Regions from separate parts of the Pseudomonas sp. B21-054 genome, predicted to be linked through region 3. Evidence: predicted binding sites of a transcription regulator. Region 3 holds the regulator's gene; each other region holds the start of a gene.
What was found. Region 3 encodes sigma-54, which starts transcription at its own class of promoters, with help from an activator protein. Its sites were predicted from a motif close to ANTGGCATNNANNTTGCTNT; they were not measured.
Positions count from the first base shown of each region.

Region 1: a site for sigma-54 is predicted at 1,509-1,528, ahead of LOY70_RS09390 (CmpA/NrtA family ABC transporter substrate-binding protein). Genes of this name have one in related genera too.
Region 2: a site for sigma-54 is predicted at 1,153-1,172, ahead of glnA (glutamate--ammonia ligase). Genes of this name have one in related genera too.

Region 1 is NZ_CP087204.1:2,110,077-2,113,334, reverse strand. It holds gene LOY70_RS09395 (quinone-dependent dihydroorotate dehydrogenase) at 307-1,326, opposite strand; gene LOY70_RS09390 (CmpA/NrtA family ABC transporter substrate-binding protein) at 1,662-2,873, shown strand; gene LOY70_RS09385 (ANTAR domain-containing response regulator) at 2,888-3,258, shown strand, end outside.
Region 2 is NZ_CP087204.1:394,565-397,822, reverse strand. It holds gene thiI (tRNA uracil 4-sulfurtransferase ThiI) at 1-938, opposite strand, end outside; gene glnA (glutamate--ammonia ligase) at 1,267-2,673, shown strand; gene LOY70_RS01780 (chorismate mutase) at 2,794-3,258, shown strand, end outside.
Region 3 is NZ_CP087204.1:1,077,696-1,080,953, forward strand. It holds gene ptsN (PTS IIA-like nitrogen regulatory protein PtsN) at 1-424, opposite strand, end outside; gene hpf (ribosome hibernation-promoting factor, HPF/YfiA family) at 437-745, opposite strand; gene LOY70_RS04565 (RNA polymerase factor sigma-54) at 822-2,315, opposite strand; gene lptB (LPS export ABC transporter ATP-binding protein) at 2,480-3,205, opposite strand; gene lptA (lipopolysaccharide transport periplasmic protein LptA) at 3,205-3,258, opposite strand, start outside.

The DNA of each region.
Region 1 (3,258 bases), 1.0 Mb from region 3:
TTTGACACCCATATCGATTTAACCACGCACGTCCCATCCGGACGGCGGGCTACGGCCCAGGGGGCTCCTTCGAGGAGCCCTTTTTAATGCCTGGATTCTGATAAACACCACTCCTACCGGAGCTGTGAACACAGTTGTGGCGAGGGGATTTACCCCCGCTGGGCGGCGCAGCAGCCCCTATAACTACCGCCTCGGTGTGTCAGGTTGATCGGGTAGGTTCTTTCGGGGGCTGCTGCGCAGCCCAACGGGGATAAATCCCCTCGCCACAGATAAATCCCCTCGCCACCATGGGTTTCCAAAGATCAATCAACGCAACGCCGCGATCGCATCCACCGACTCACGGATCAGCGCCGGCCCTTTATAGATAAAGCCCGAATAAATCTGCACCAGGCTCGCCCCGGCGGTGATTTTCTCGGCGGCATGCTTGCCTTCGGTAATCCCGCCCGCCGCGATGATCGGCAAGCGTCCCGCCAGTTCGGCGGCCAGCACCTTCACGGTGTGGGTGCTCTTGTCGCGCACCGGCGCGCCAGACAACCCACCCGCCTCATCACCGTGCTCCAGCCCCTCGACACCTTCGCGCCCCAACGTCGTGTTGGTAGCGATCACCGCGTCCATGCCCGTCTCGATCAGGGCCTGGGCGACCTGGGTGGTTTCTTCGTCGGTCATGTCCGGGGCAATCTTGATCGCCAGCGGCACATGCCGGCCGTGCACCACCGCCAGCTCGGCGCGCCGCCGGGCCAGGTCGGCCAGCAGTTGCTTGAGGGAGTCGCCGAATTGCAGGCTACGCAACCCCGGGGTGTTCGGCGAGCTGACGTTGACGGTCACGTAGCTGGCGTGGGCGTAGACCTTATCCAGGCAGATCAGGTAATCGTCGACGGCGCGCTCCACCGGGGTGTCGAAATTCTTGCCGATGTTGATGCCCAGCACGCCCTTGTACTTGGCGGCGGCCACCCGGGCCAACAAGTGATCGACCCCCAGGTTGTTGAAGCCCATGCGGTTGATGATCGCCTCGGCTTGGGGCAGGCGGAAAAGCCGTGGCTTGGGATTACCCGGCTGCGGGCGCGGGGTGACGGTACCGATCTCCACAAAACCGAATCCCAGCTGGGCGAACCCGTCGATGGCCGCGCCATTCTTGTCCAGGCCTGCAGCCAACCCGACCGGGTTGGGGAACTCCAGGCCCATGACTGTTACCGGCAGGTTCGCCGGGGCCTTGCACAGCAAGCTGTTAAGCCCTAGACGCCCACCCGCACCGATCAGGTCCAGGGACAGATCGTGAGAGGTTTCCGGGGAAAGTTTAAACAACAGCTGACGGGCCAGGGTGTACATGGGCGGGTGTGACTCGTTCGACGAAATGAGGCGGGGATTATAGCCGGGGCGGAGGAGTGGGTGGGAACGAGCGCGCATGATTTGTCCTGCTCACCGGTCTCGTTTGCTGCGTAGCCTTGGAAGAGCCGACAGGATGAAAGACCCGGCGTCTCTAATCTTGATGCAAAGGTGATGGGGCACGCGCTGGCATATGCCTTGCACCCTTTTCGTTCATCGGCGCCCATGCCAATGGCGGAATGAGTGCCACACTGTTTTAAAGGACAACGGCGTCGTTATCCGGCTTGCCCTGGCAACCGTCCGGATACGGCGCTTTTTTATGTGGAAGGTGAAGCGCGATGAATGAAGTTCCAGCCAACCCCCTGGCCTGGGTCAATGGCAGCGATGCCCCGGAAAAGAGCGCGGTCAACCTCGGTTTCATGGCCTTGAGTGACTGCGCCCCACTGGTGGTAGCCGCCACCCAGGGCTTCGCCCAACCCTACGGCCTGACCCTGAACCTCAAGCGCCAGACGTCCTGGGCCAACCTGCGGGACAAGCTGGTCAGCGGTGAAATCGATGCCGCCCACAGCCTTTACGGCCTGATCTACGCCGTGCACCTGGGCATCGGCGGTGTCGCGCCGACCGACATGGCCGTGCTGATGGGCCTGAACCAGAACGGCCAGAGCATCAACCTGTCCCATGGCCTGCAGGCCCAAGGCGTGACCAGTCCTGAGGCACTGGAACAGCACGTGCACCAAACTCGCCCGAAACTGACCTTCGCCCAGACCTTCCCCACCGGCACCCATGCCATGTGGCTCTATTACTGGCTCGCCGCCCAGGGCATCCATCCGTTGTCGGATGTCGACAGCGTGGTGGTGCCACCGCCACAAATGATCGCGCACCTGCAAGCCGGGCGTATTGACGGGTTTTGCGTCGGCGAGCCCTGGTGCGCCAGCGCGGTGAAGCAGAACCTGGGCTTCACCCTGGCGACCACCCAGACCATCTGGCCCGATCACCCGGAAAAAGTCCTGGGTTGCACCCGCGCATTCGTCGAGCAGTACCCCAATACCGCCCAGGCCCTGGTGATGGCGATCCTCGAAGCCAGCCGCTTCATTGAACAAAGCAGCGAAAACCGTCGCAGCACCGCACAACTGTTGAGTGCGCCTGAATACCTCGACGCCCCACTGGACTGCATCGAGCCCCGGTTGCTGGGGATCTACGCCGATGGCTTGGGCAACAGTTGGCAGGATCCCCACGCCATGCGCTTCCACGGCAATGGCGAGGTGAACTTGCCGTACCTGTCCGACGGCATGTGGTTCATGACCCAGTTCCGCCGCTGGGGGCTGTTGCGCGAAGACCCGGATTACCTGGCCGTGGCCCGGGACGTCCAGCAGCTCAAGCTGTACCGCGAAGCCGCTGGCGCACTGGGCATCGTGTCCCCGCGCCAGGACATGCGCAGCAGCCAGTTGATCGACGGCACTATCTGGGACGGTTCGGACCCGGCCAAATATGCCCGCAGCTTCAAACTGCACGCCTTGAGCGATGCGGCTCCCCTTTTCGCCAGCCGCTGACAGGAGCCTCGACCATGCTGCGTATCCTGCTGATCAACGACACCGCGAAAAAAGTCGGCCGCCTCAAAGCCGCCCTGATTGAAGCCGGATTCGAAGTCATCGACGAATCCGGATTGACCATCGACCTGCCGGCACGCGTCGAAACGGTGCGTCCGGACGTGATCCTGATCGATACCGAGTCACCCGGACGTGATGTCATGGAGCAAGTGGTGCTGGTCAGTCGCGACCAGCCACGACCGATCGTCATGTTTACCGACGAGCACGACCCGGATGTCATGCGCCAGGCGATCAAGTCAGGCGTCAGCGCCTACATCGTCGAAGGCATCCACGCCGCACGCCTGCAACCGATCCTCGACGTAGCCATGGCCCGCTTCGAAAGCGACCA
Region 2 (3,258 bases), 680 kb from region 3:
AGCTTCTCGGTCACGCAGTCGATCACCGACAGGTTCGGCAACGTCTGGCTCGACACCTGGGAGATCGCCTCGCCGGTCACCAGCGCATCGATTTGCAGGCGGTCGGCTATTCGTGAAGCAGCGCGCAACATCATACGCTTCAAAATGACGCCCATATGACTGTTATCGACTTTGCCGAGAATCTCGCCCAGGACTTCCTCGAACGGCACACTCACAAATAACACGCGTTGGGAGCTGCCGTACTTCTTCCAGATGAAGTGCGCCACTTCCATCACGCCCAGTTCATGGGCACGCCCACCGAGGTTGAAGAAGCAGAAATGGCTCATCAATCCGCGACGCATGATCTGGTAGGCGGCGACTGTGGAGTCGAAGCCGCCGGACATCAGCACCAGGGTCTGCTCCAGCGAACCCAGCGGATAACCGCCGATGCTGTTGTGCTGGCTATGGATCACGAACAGCCGCTGGTCGCGAATTTCGATGCGCACTTCGACCTGCGGGTCTTTCAACGAAATACCGGCGGCACCGCACTGTTGGCGCAACTGGCTACCGACGTATTTCTCCACGTCCATCGAACTGAACGGGTGCTTGCCGGCACGCTTGCAGCGCACCGAAAAAATCTTGCCGGCCAGGGCGTCACCATAATGAAGCTTGCACTTGGCCAGGATGTCGTCGAAATCCCCCAGCGGGTATTCATCGACCTGCAGGAAATGCGCGATGCCTGGCATGCAGCTCAGGCGCTCGGTCATTTCCTTCAGGATCTTGGGTTCGCTGACGCGGGTTTCCAGCTCGAGGTTGTCCCACACGCCGTTCACCACCACGACCGGATCCAGATCTCGGAGCACGGTACGGATGTTCTTGGCCAACTGGCGGATGAAACGCATCCGTACCGGGCGGCTCTTGATGGTGATCTCGGGGAAGACTTTTACGATTAGTTTCATGAAAACAGCGCGCGAACGGCCAGCCGAAAAAGGGGGGCGCGGATTATAGCGGAAATTGCTCAAGGTTTAACCAGTTAATGTGCAGATGGTTTTGCATGCACCAAAACAGGTCGCAATCCATATTCGGCGCCACATTGCAGTGCACAATTGTCTGACAATCTTCGATTCAGGCCTTTAAAAGCGTGTATTTGGTGCAAAAAACCCATGCTGGGGCACTGGCATGCAAATTGCTCCCTTGTGAGGCAGGTTGCCATGGCAGAGTATTCGCGCCGGCATCACCCATATCTAAGGGCACTCCACTACCCGCCCGAAGCCACCCGGAGGACATATGTCGAAGTCGGTTCAACTCATCAAAGATCATGACGTCAAGTGGATTGATCTGCGCTTCACTGACACCAAAGGTACTCAACATCACGTGACCATGCCGGCCCGTGATGCGCTGGACGACGAATTCTTTGAAATCGGGAAAATGTTCGACGGCTCCTCCATCTCTGGCTGGAAAGGCATCGAAGCCTCCGACATGATCCTGATGCCGGACGACGAAACCGCCGTCCTGGACCCGTTCACCGAAGAGCCGACCCTGATCCTGGTCTGCGACATCATCGAACCTTCGACCATGCAAGGCTATGACCGCGACCCACGCGCAATCGCCCACCGCGCCGAGGAATACCTGAAGTCCACCGGTATCGGCGACACCGCTTTCTTCGGTCCTGAGCCTGAGTTCTTCATCTTCGACTCGGTCAAGTTCAAGTCCGACATCTCCGGTTCGATGTTCAAGATCTTCTCCGAACAAGGTTCGTGGATGTCCGACCAGGACGTGGAAGGCGGCAACAAAGGCCACCGTCCAGGCGTCAAAGGCGGGTATTTCCCGGTTCCTCCGTTTGACCACGACCACGAAATCCGTACTTCCATGTGCAACGCACTGGAAGAGATGGGCCAGACCGTCGAAGTTCACCACCACGAAGTGGCGACTGCCGGCCAGAACGAAATCGGCGTGAAATTCAACACGCTGGTCAAGAAGGCTGACGAAGTCCAGACCCTGAAGTACTGCGTACACAACGTTGCCGATGCGTACGGTCGTACCGCGACCTTCATGCCGAAGCCTCTGTACGGCGACAACGGTTCGGGCATGCACGTTCACATGTCGATCTCCAAAGACGGCAAGAACACCTTCGCAGGCGAAGGCTATGCCGGCCTGTCGGACACCGCCCTGTACTTCATCGGCGGCATCATCAAGCACGGTAAGGCCCTGAACGGCTTCACCAACCCGTCGACCAACTCCTACAAGCGTCTGGTACCAGGCTTCGAAGCACCGGTCATGCTGGCCTACTCGGCTCGCAACCGTTCCGCCTCGATCCGTATTCCTTACGTGAACAGCCCGAAAGCCCGCCGTATCGAAGCACGCTTCCCGGATCCGGCTGCCAACCCGTACCTGGCCTTCGCTGCACTGATGATGGCCGGCCTGGACGGTATCCAGAACAAGATCCACCCTGGCGATGCCGCTGACAAAAACCTGTATGACCTGCCGCCTGAAGAGGCCAAGGAAATCCCACAGGTTTGCGGCAGCCTGAAAGAAGCCCTGGAAGAGCTGGACAAGGGCCGCGCATTCCTGACCAAAGGCGGCGTATTCAGCGATGACTTCATCGACGCTTACATCGCCCTGAAAAGCGAAGAAGAAATCAAGGTTCGCACCTTCGTACACCCACTGGAATATGAGCTGTACTACAGCTGCTGATCCGGTCGCGCCGCCACGCACGGCGTGAAATAAAGAAAGGCCTCCCTCGGGAGGCCTTTTTTATGGGCGCAGGTTACGTGCATGATGCCCCGTAGCCCCCCATAGAAGACGAGACTGCCCATGACTTTGCGCTTCAAGCTCTGCCTTGCCCTGTCTGCCGCGCTGCTGGCCTCCACCGCCGGAGCCGCCTCGACTCACGCCCCAGAGGCCCTGACCCCGTTGCTTAACGCCATTGGCGAACGCCTGGCCATCGCCGATCAAGTGGCACTGAGTAAATGGGACAGTGGCAAACCCGTAGAGGACCGTCAGCGCGAGCGCGAAGTCATTGCCGCCGCCGTCGCCCAGGCACCGGCCTACAAACTGAGTAACGAAACCGTGGAAGCGTTTTTTGCCGCCCAGATAGAAGCCAACAAGATGGTGCAGTACATCAACTTGTCCGACTGGGCCCTGGACGGCAAGGCCCCGGACCTCCCGCGCCCGGACCTGGTGGGACAGATTCGTCCGCAGCTTGACCGATTGCAAAAGCGCCTGCTGCAGCAACTGGCCGACTTCGCCCCCTACCGCACCGATCCGCAGTGCCCGCAA
Region 3 (3,258 bases):
CTTCGTTGCTCGGTGCGCTGCGCAGTTTTTCGCGAACTTCCTTGCGGTCCAGCATGCTGGCAATCTGGCGCAGCAGCTCGAGATGCGCATCGGTAGCCGCTTCCGGGACCAGCAGTACGAACAGCAGGTCGACCGGTGCGCCATCGATGGCGTCGAAATCTATGGGGGCTTCAAGGTGCAACAGCGCACTGATGGGCGCGGTACAACCCTTGAGGCGGCAGTGAGGAATGGCGATGCCGTTGCCAAAACCGGTGGAACCGAGTTTTTCACGGGCAACCAGGGCCTCGAAGACGTCCTGCATTTCCAGATCCGGCATTTCGCGGTGGATCAGGTTGGCGATTTGTTCGAGGGCTTTCTTTTTACTGCCGCCCGGCGCGTTCACCATGGAACGGCCGGGGGTCAGGATGGATTCTAGTCGGATCATGGATTGGGGGGGTTAACGACCGGTTGCGCCCTGGAGGAGGCTCTGGGTCTTTTCCTTATGCTTTTTAAGTTGGCGATCCAGCTTGTCGGTCAGCAGGTCAATTGCGGCATACATGTCTGAATGCTCCGCGTTGGCGACCACTTCTCCGCCGGGGATATGCAGCGTGGCTTCGATCTTCTGCAGCAGCTTCTCGACGTTCATCGTGACTTGCACGTTGGTGATCTTGTCGAAATGCCTCTCCAATCGGTCGAGTTTTTCGCCGATATAGGTGCGCAGGGGTTCGGTCACTTCCAGTTGGTGTCCACTGATGTTGACTTGCATACAGCTTCTCCTTCGTTGCCAGTGCATAAAGCGGCAGGCAGAAATGCCTGCCACTGGAACGCTGTGGCGTGGCCCGTTACATCAACCGCTTGCGTTCGCTCGAAGGTGCGATCCCGAGGGACTCGCGGTATTTGGCGACGGTACGGCGGGCCACCTGAATGCCTTGTGCCTCCAGTAAACCAGCGATCTTGCTGTCACTCAACGGCTTTTTCTGATTTTCCGCAGCGACCAGTTTTTTGATGATCGCGCGGATGGCCGTGGACGAGCATTCGCCGCCTTCGGAGGTGCTGACATGGCTGGAGAAAAAGTATTTCAATTCATAGATGCCCCGGGGGGTATGCATGAATTTCTGGGTGGTTACCCGGGATATCGTCGACTCGTGCATGCCCACCGCCTCGGCAATGTCATGCAGGACCAACGGTTTCATCGCTTCGTCGCCGTACTCCAGGAAGCCGCGCTGATGCTCGACGATCTGGGTGGCGACTTTCATCAGGGTTTCGTTGCGGCTTTGCAGGCTCTTGATGAACCAGCGTGCTTCCTGCAACTGGTTGCGCATGAAGGTGTTGTCGGCGCTGGTGTCGGCGCGCCTGACGAAACCGGCGTACTGGGCATTGACCCGCAGCTTGGGCACCGACTCCTGGTTGAGTTCCACCAGCCAGCGATCGTTGTGTTTGCGCACGATCACGTCAGGGACCACGTATTCGGGTTCGGTGGACTCGATCTGCGAGCCAGGGCGCGGGTTGAGGCTCTGGACCAGTTCGATCACCTGGCGCAGCTCGTCTTCCTTGAGTTTCATGCGGCGCATCAGTTGGCTGTAGTCGCGACCGCCCAGCAGGTCGATGTAATCGGTGACCAATCGCTTGGCTTCGGCCAGCCATGGCGTCTTGGCAGGCAACTGGCGCAGTTGCAGCAGCAGGCATTCGCCCAGGTTGCGGGCACCGATGCCGGCCGGTTCGAACTGCTGGATGCGATGGAGGACGGCTTCGATTTCGTCCAGCTCGATGTCCAGCTCGGGGTCGAAGGCTTCGAGGATTTCTTCGAGGGTCTCGTCCAGGTAGCCTTGATTGTTGATGCAATCGATCAGGGTCACGGCGATCAGGCGATCGGTATCGGACATCGGCGCCAGGTTCAGCTGCCACAGCAGATGGCTTTGCAGGCTCTCGCCGGCAGAGGTACGGGTGGTGAAGTCCCACTCGTCGTCATCGCTGCTGGGCAGGTTGCTGGCGCTGGTCTGGTAGACGTCTTCCCAGGCAGTGTCCACGGGCAGGTCGTTGGGGATGCGTTCATTCCATTCGCCATCCTCAAGGTTATCCACCGTCGGGGCGGCTTCCTGGTAGGAGGGTTCCGGAATTTCGGTATTGGTTTTTTGCTCGACGTTATCGGCCAGCGGATCGGTGTTGTCGAAGTCGTCGCCTTCTTCCTGGCGTTCGAGCATCGGATTGGACTCCAAGGCCTCCTGGATTTCCTGTTGCAGGTCCAGGGTCGACAATTGGAGCAGGCGGATGGCCTGTTGCAGCTGCGGTGTCATCGTCAGCTGCTGGCCCATTCTCAAGACTAGCGATGGTTTCATGGCAGGGGCTTAACACCTTATTCGCCGGCGCACATGCGCCATCCACTACAGGGCGCCGAAGCGCCAAACTTAAGCAAATTATATGCCTGAAACTGAAGTGTTTGCCTAGGGCGTCGCCATAATAAAATTAGCGACGCCCTGGCGATTGGCCAGACACTTTGCGCTTACAGGCGGAACTCATGGCCCAAGTACACTTCCTTGACCAGGTCATTGGCCAGGATGGCCGCGGAATCGCCTTCGGCGATCAGTTGGCCGTCATTGACGATATAGGCGGTTTCGCAGATATCCAGGGTCTCGCGCACGTTGTGGTCGGTGATCAGCACGCCGATCCCCTTGGCCTTGAGGTGATGGATGATCTGTTTGATGTCACCCACCGAAATCGGGTCCACGCCGGCGAACGGTTCGTCGAGCAGGATGAATTTCGGCGCGGTGGCCAGGGCGCGGGCGATTTCCACGCGGCGTCGTTCGCCGCCGGACAGGCTCATGCCCAGGTTGTCGCGGATGTGGCTGATGTGGAATTCCTGCAGCAGGCTTTCCAGCTCCTGGCGGCGGCCGGCCTTGTCGAGCTCCTTGCGGGTCTCGAGGATGGCCATGATGTTGTCGGCCACCGACAGCTTGCGGAAGATCGACGCTTCCTGTGGCAGATAGCCGATGCCGGCCTTTGCCCGGCCGTGCATCGGCTGGTGGCTGACGTCCAGGTCGTCGATCAGCACGCGGCCCTGATCGGCCTGGACCAGGCCGACGATCATGTAGAAGCAGGTGGTCTTGCCCGCGCCGTTGGGGCCGAGCAGGCCGACGATCTGGCCGCTGTCGATAGACAGGCTGACATCACGCACGACTTGGCGGCTCTTGTAGCTCTTGGCCAGATGCTGAGCTTTCAGAGTTGCCATTACGGGGCCTTCTGCTCGTCGGTTTTCTTTTTCGGCTGGATCACCATGTCGAT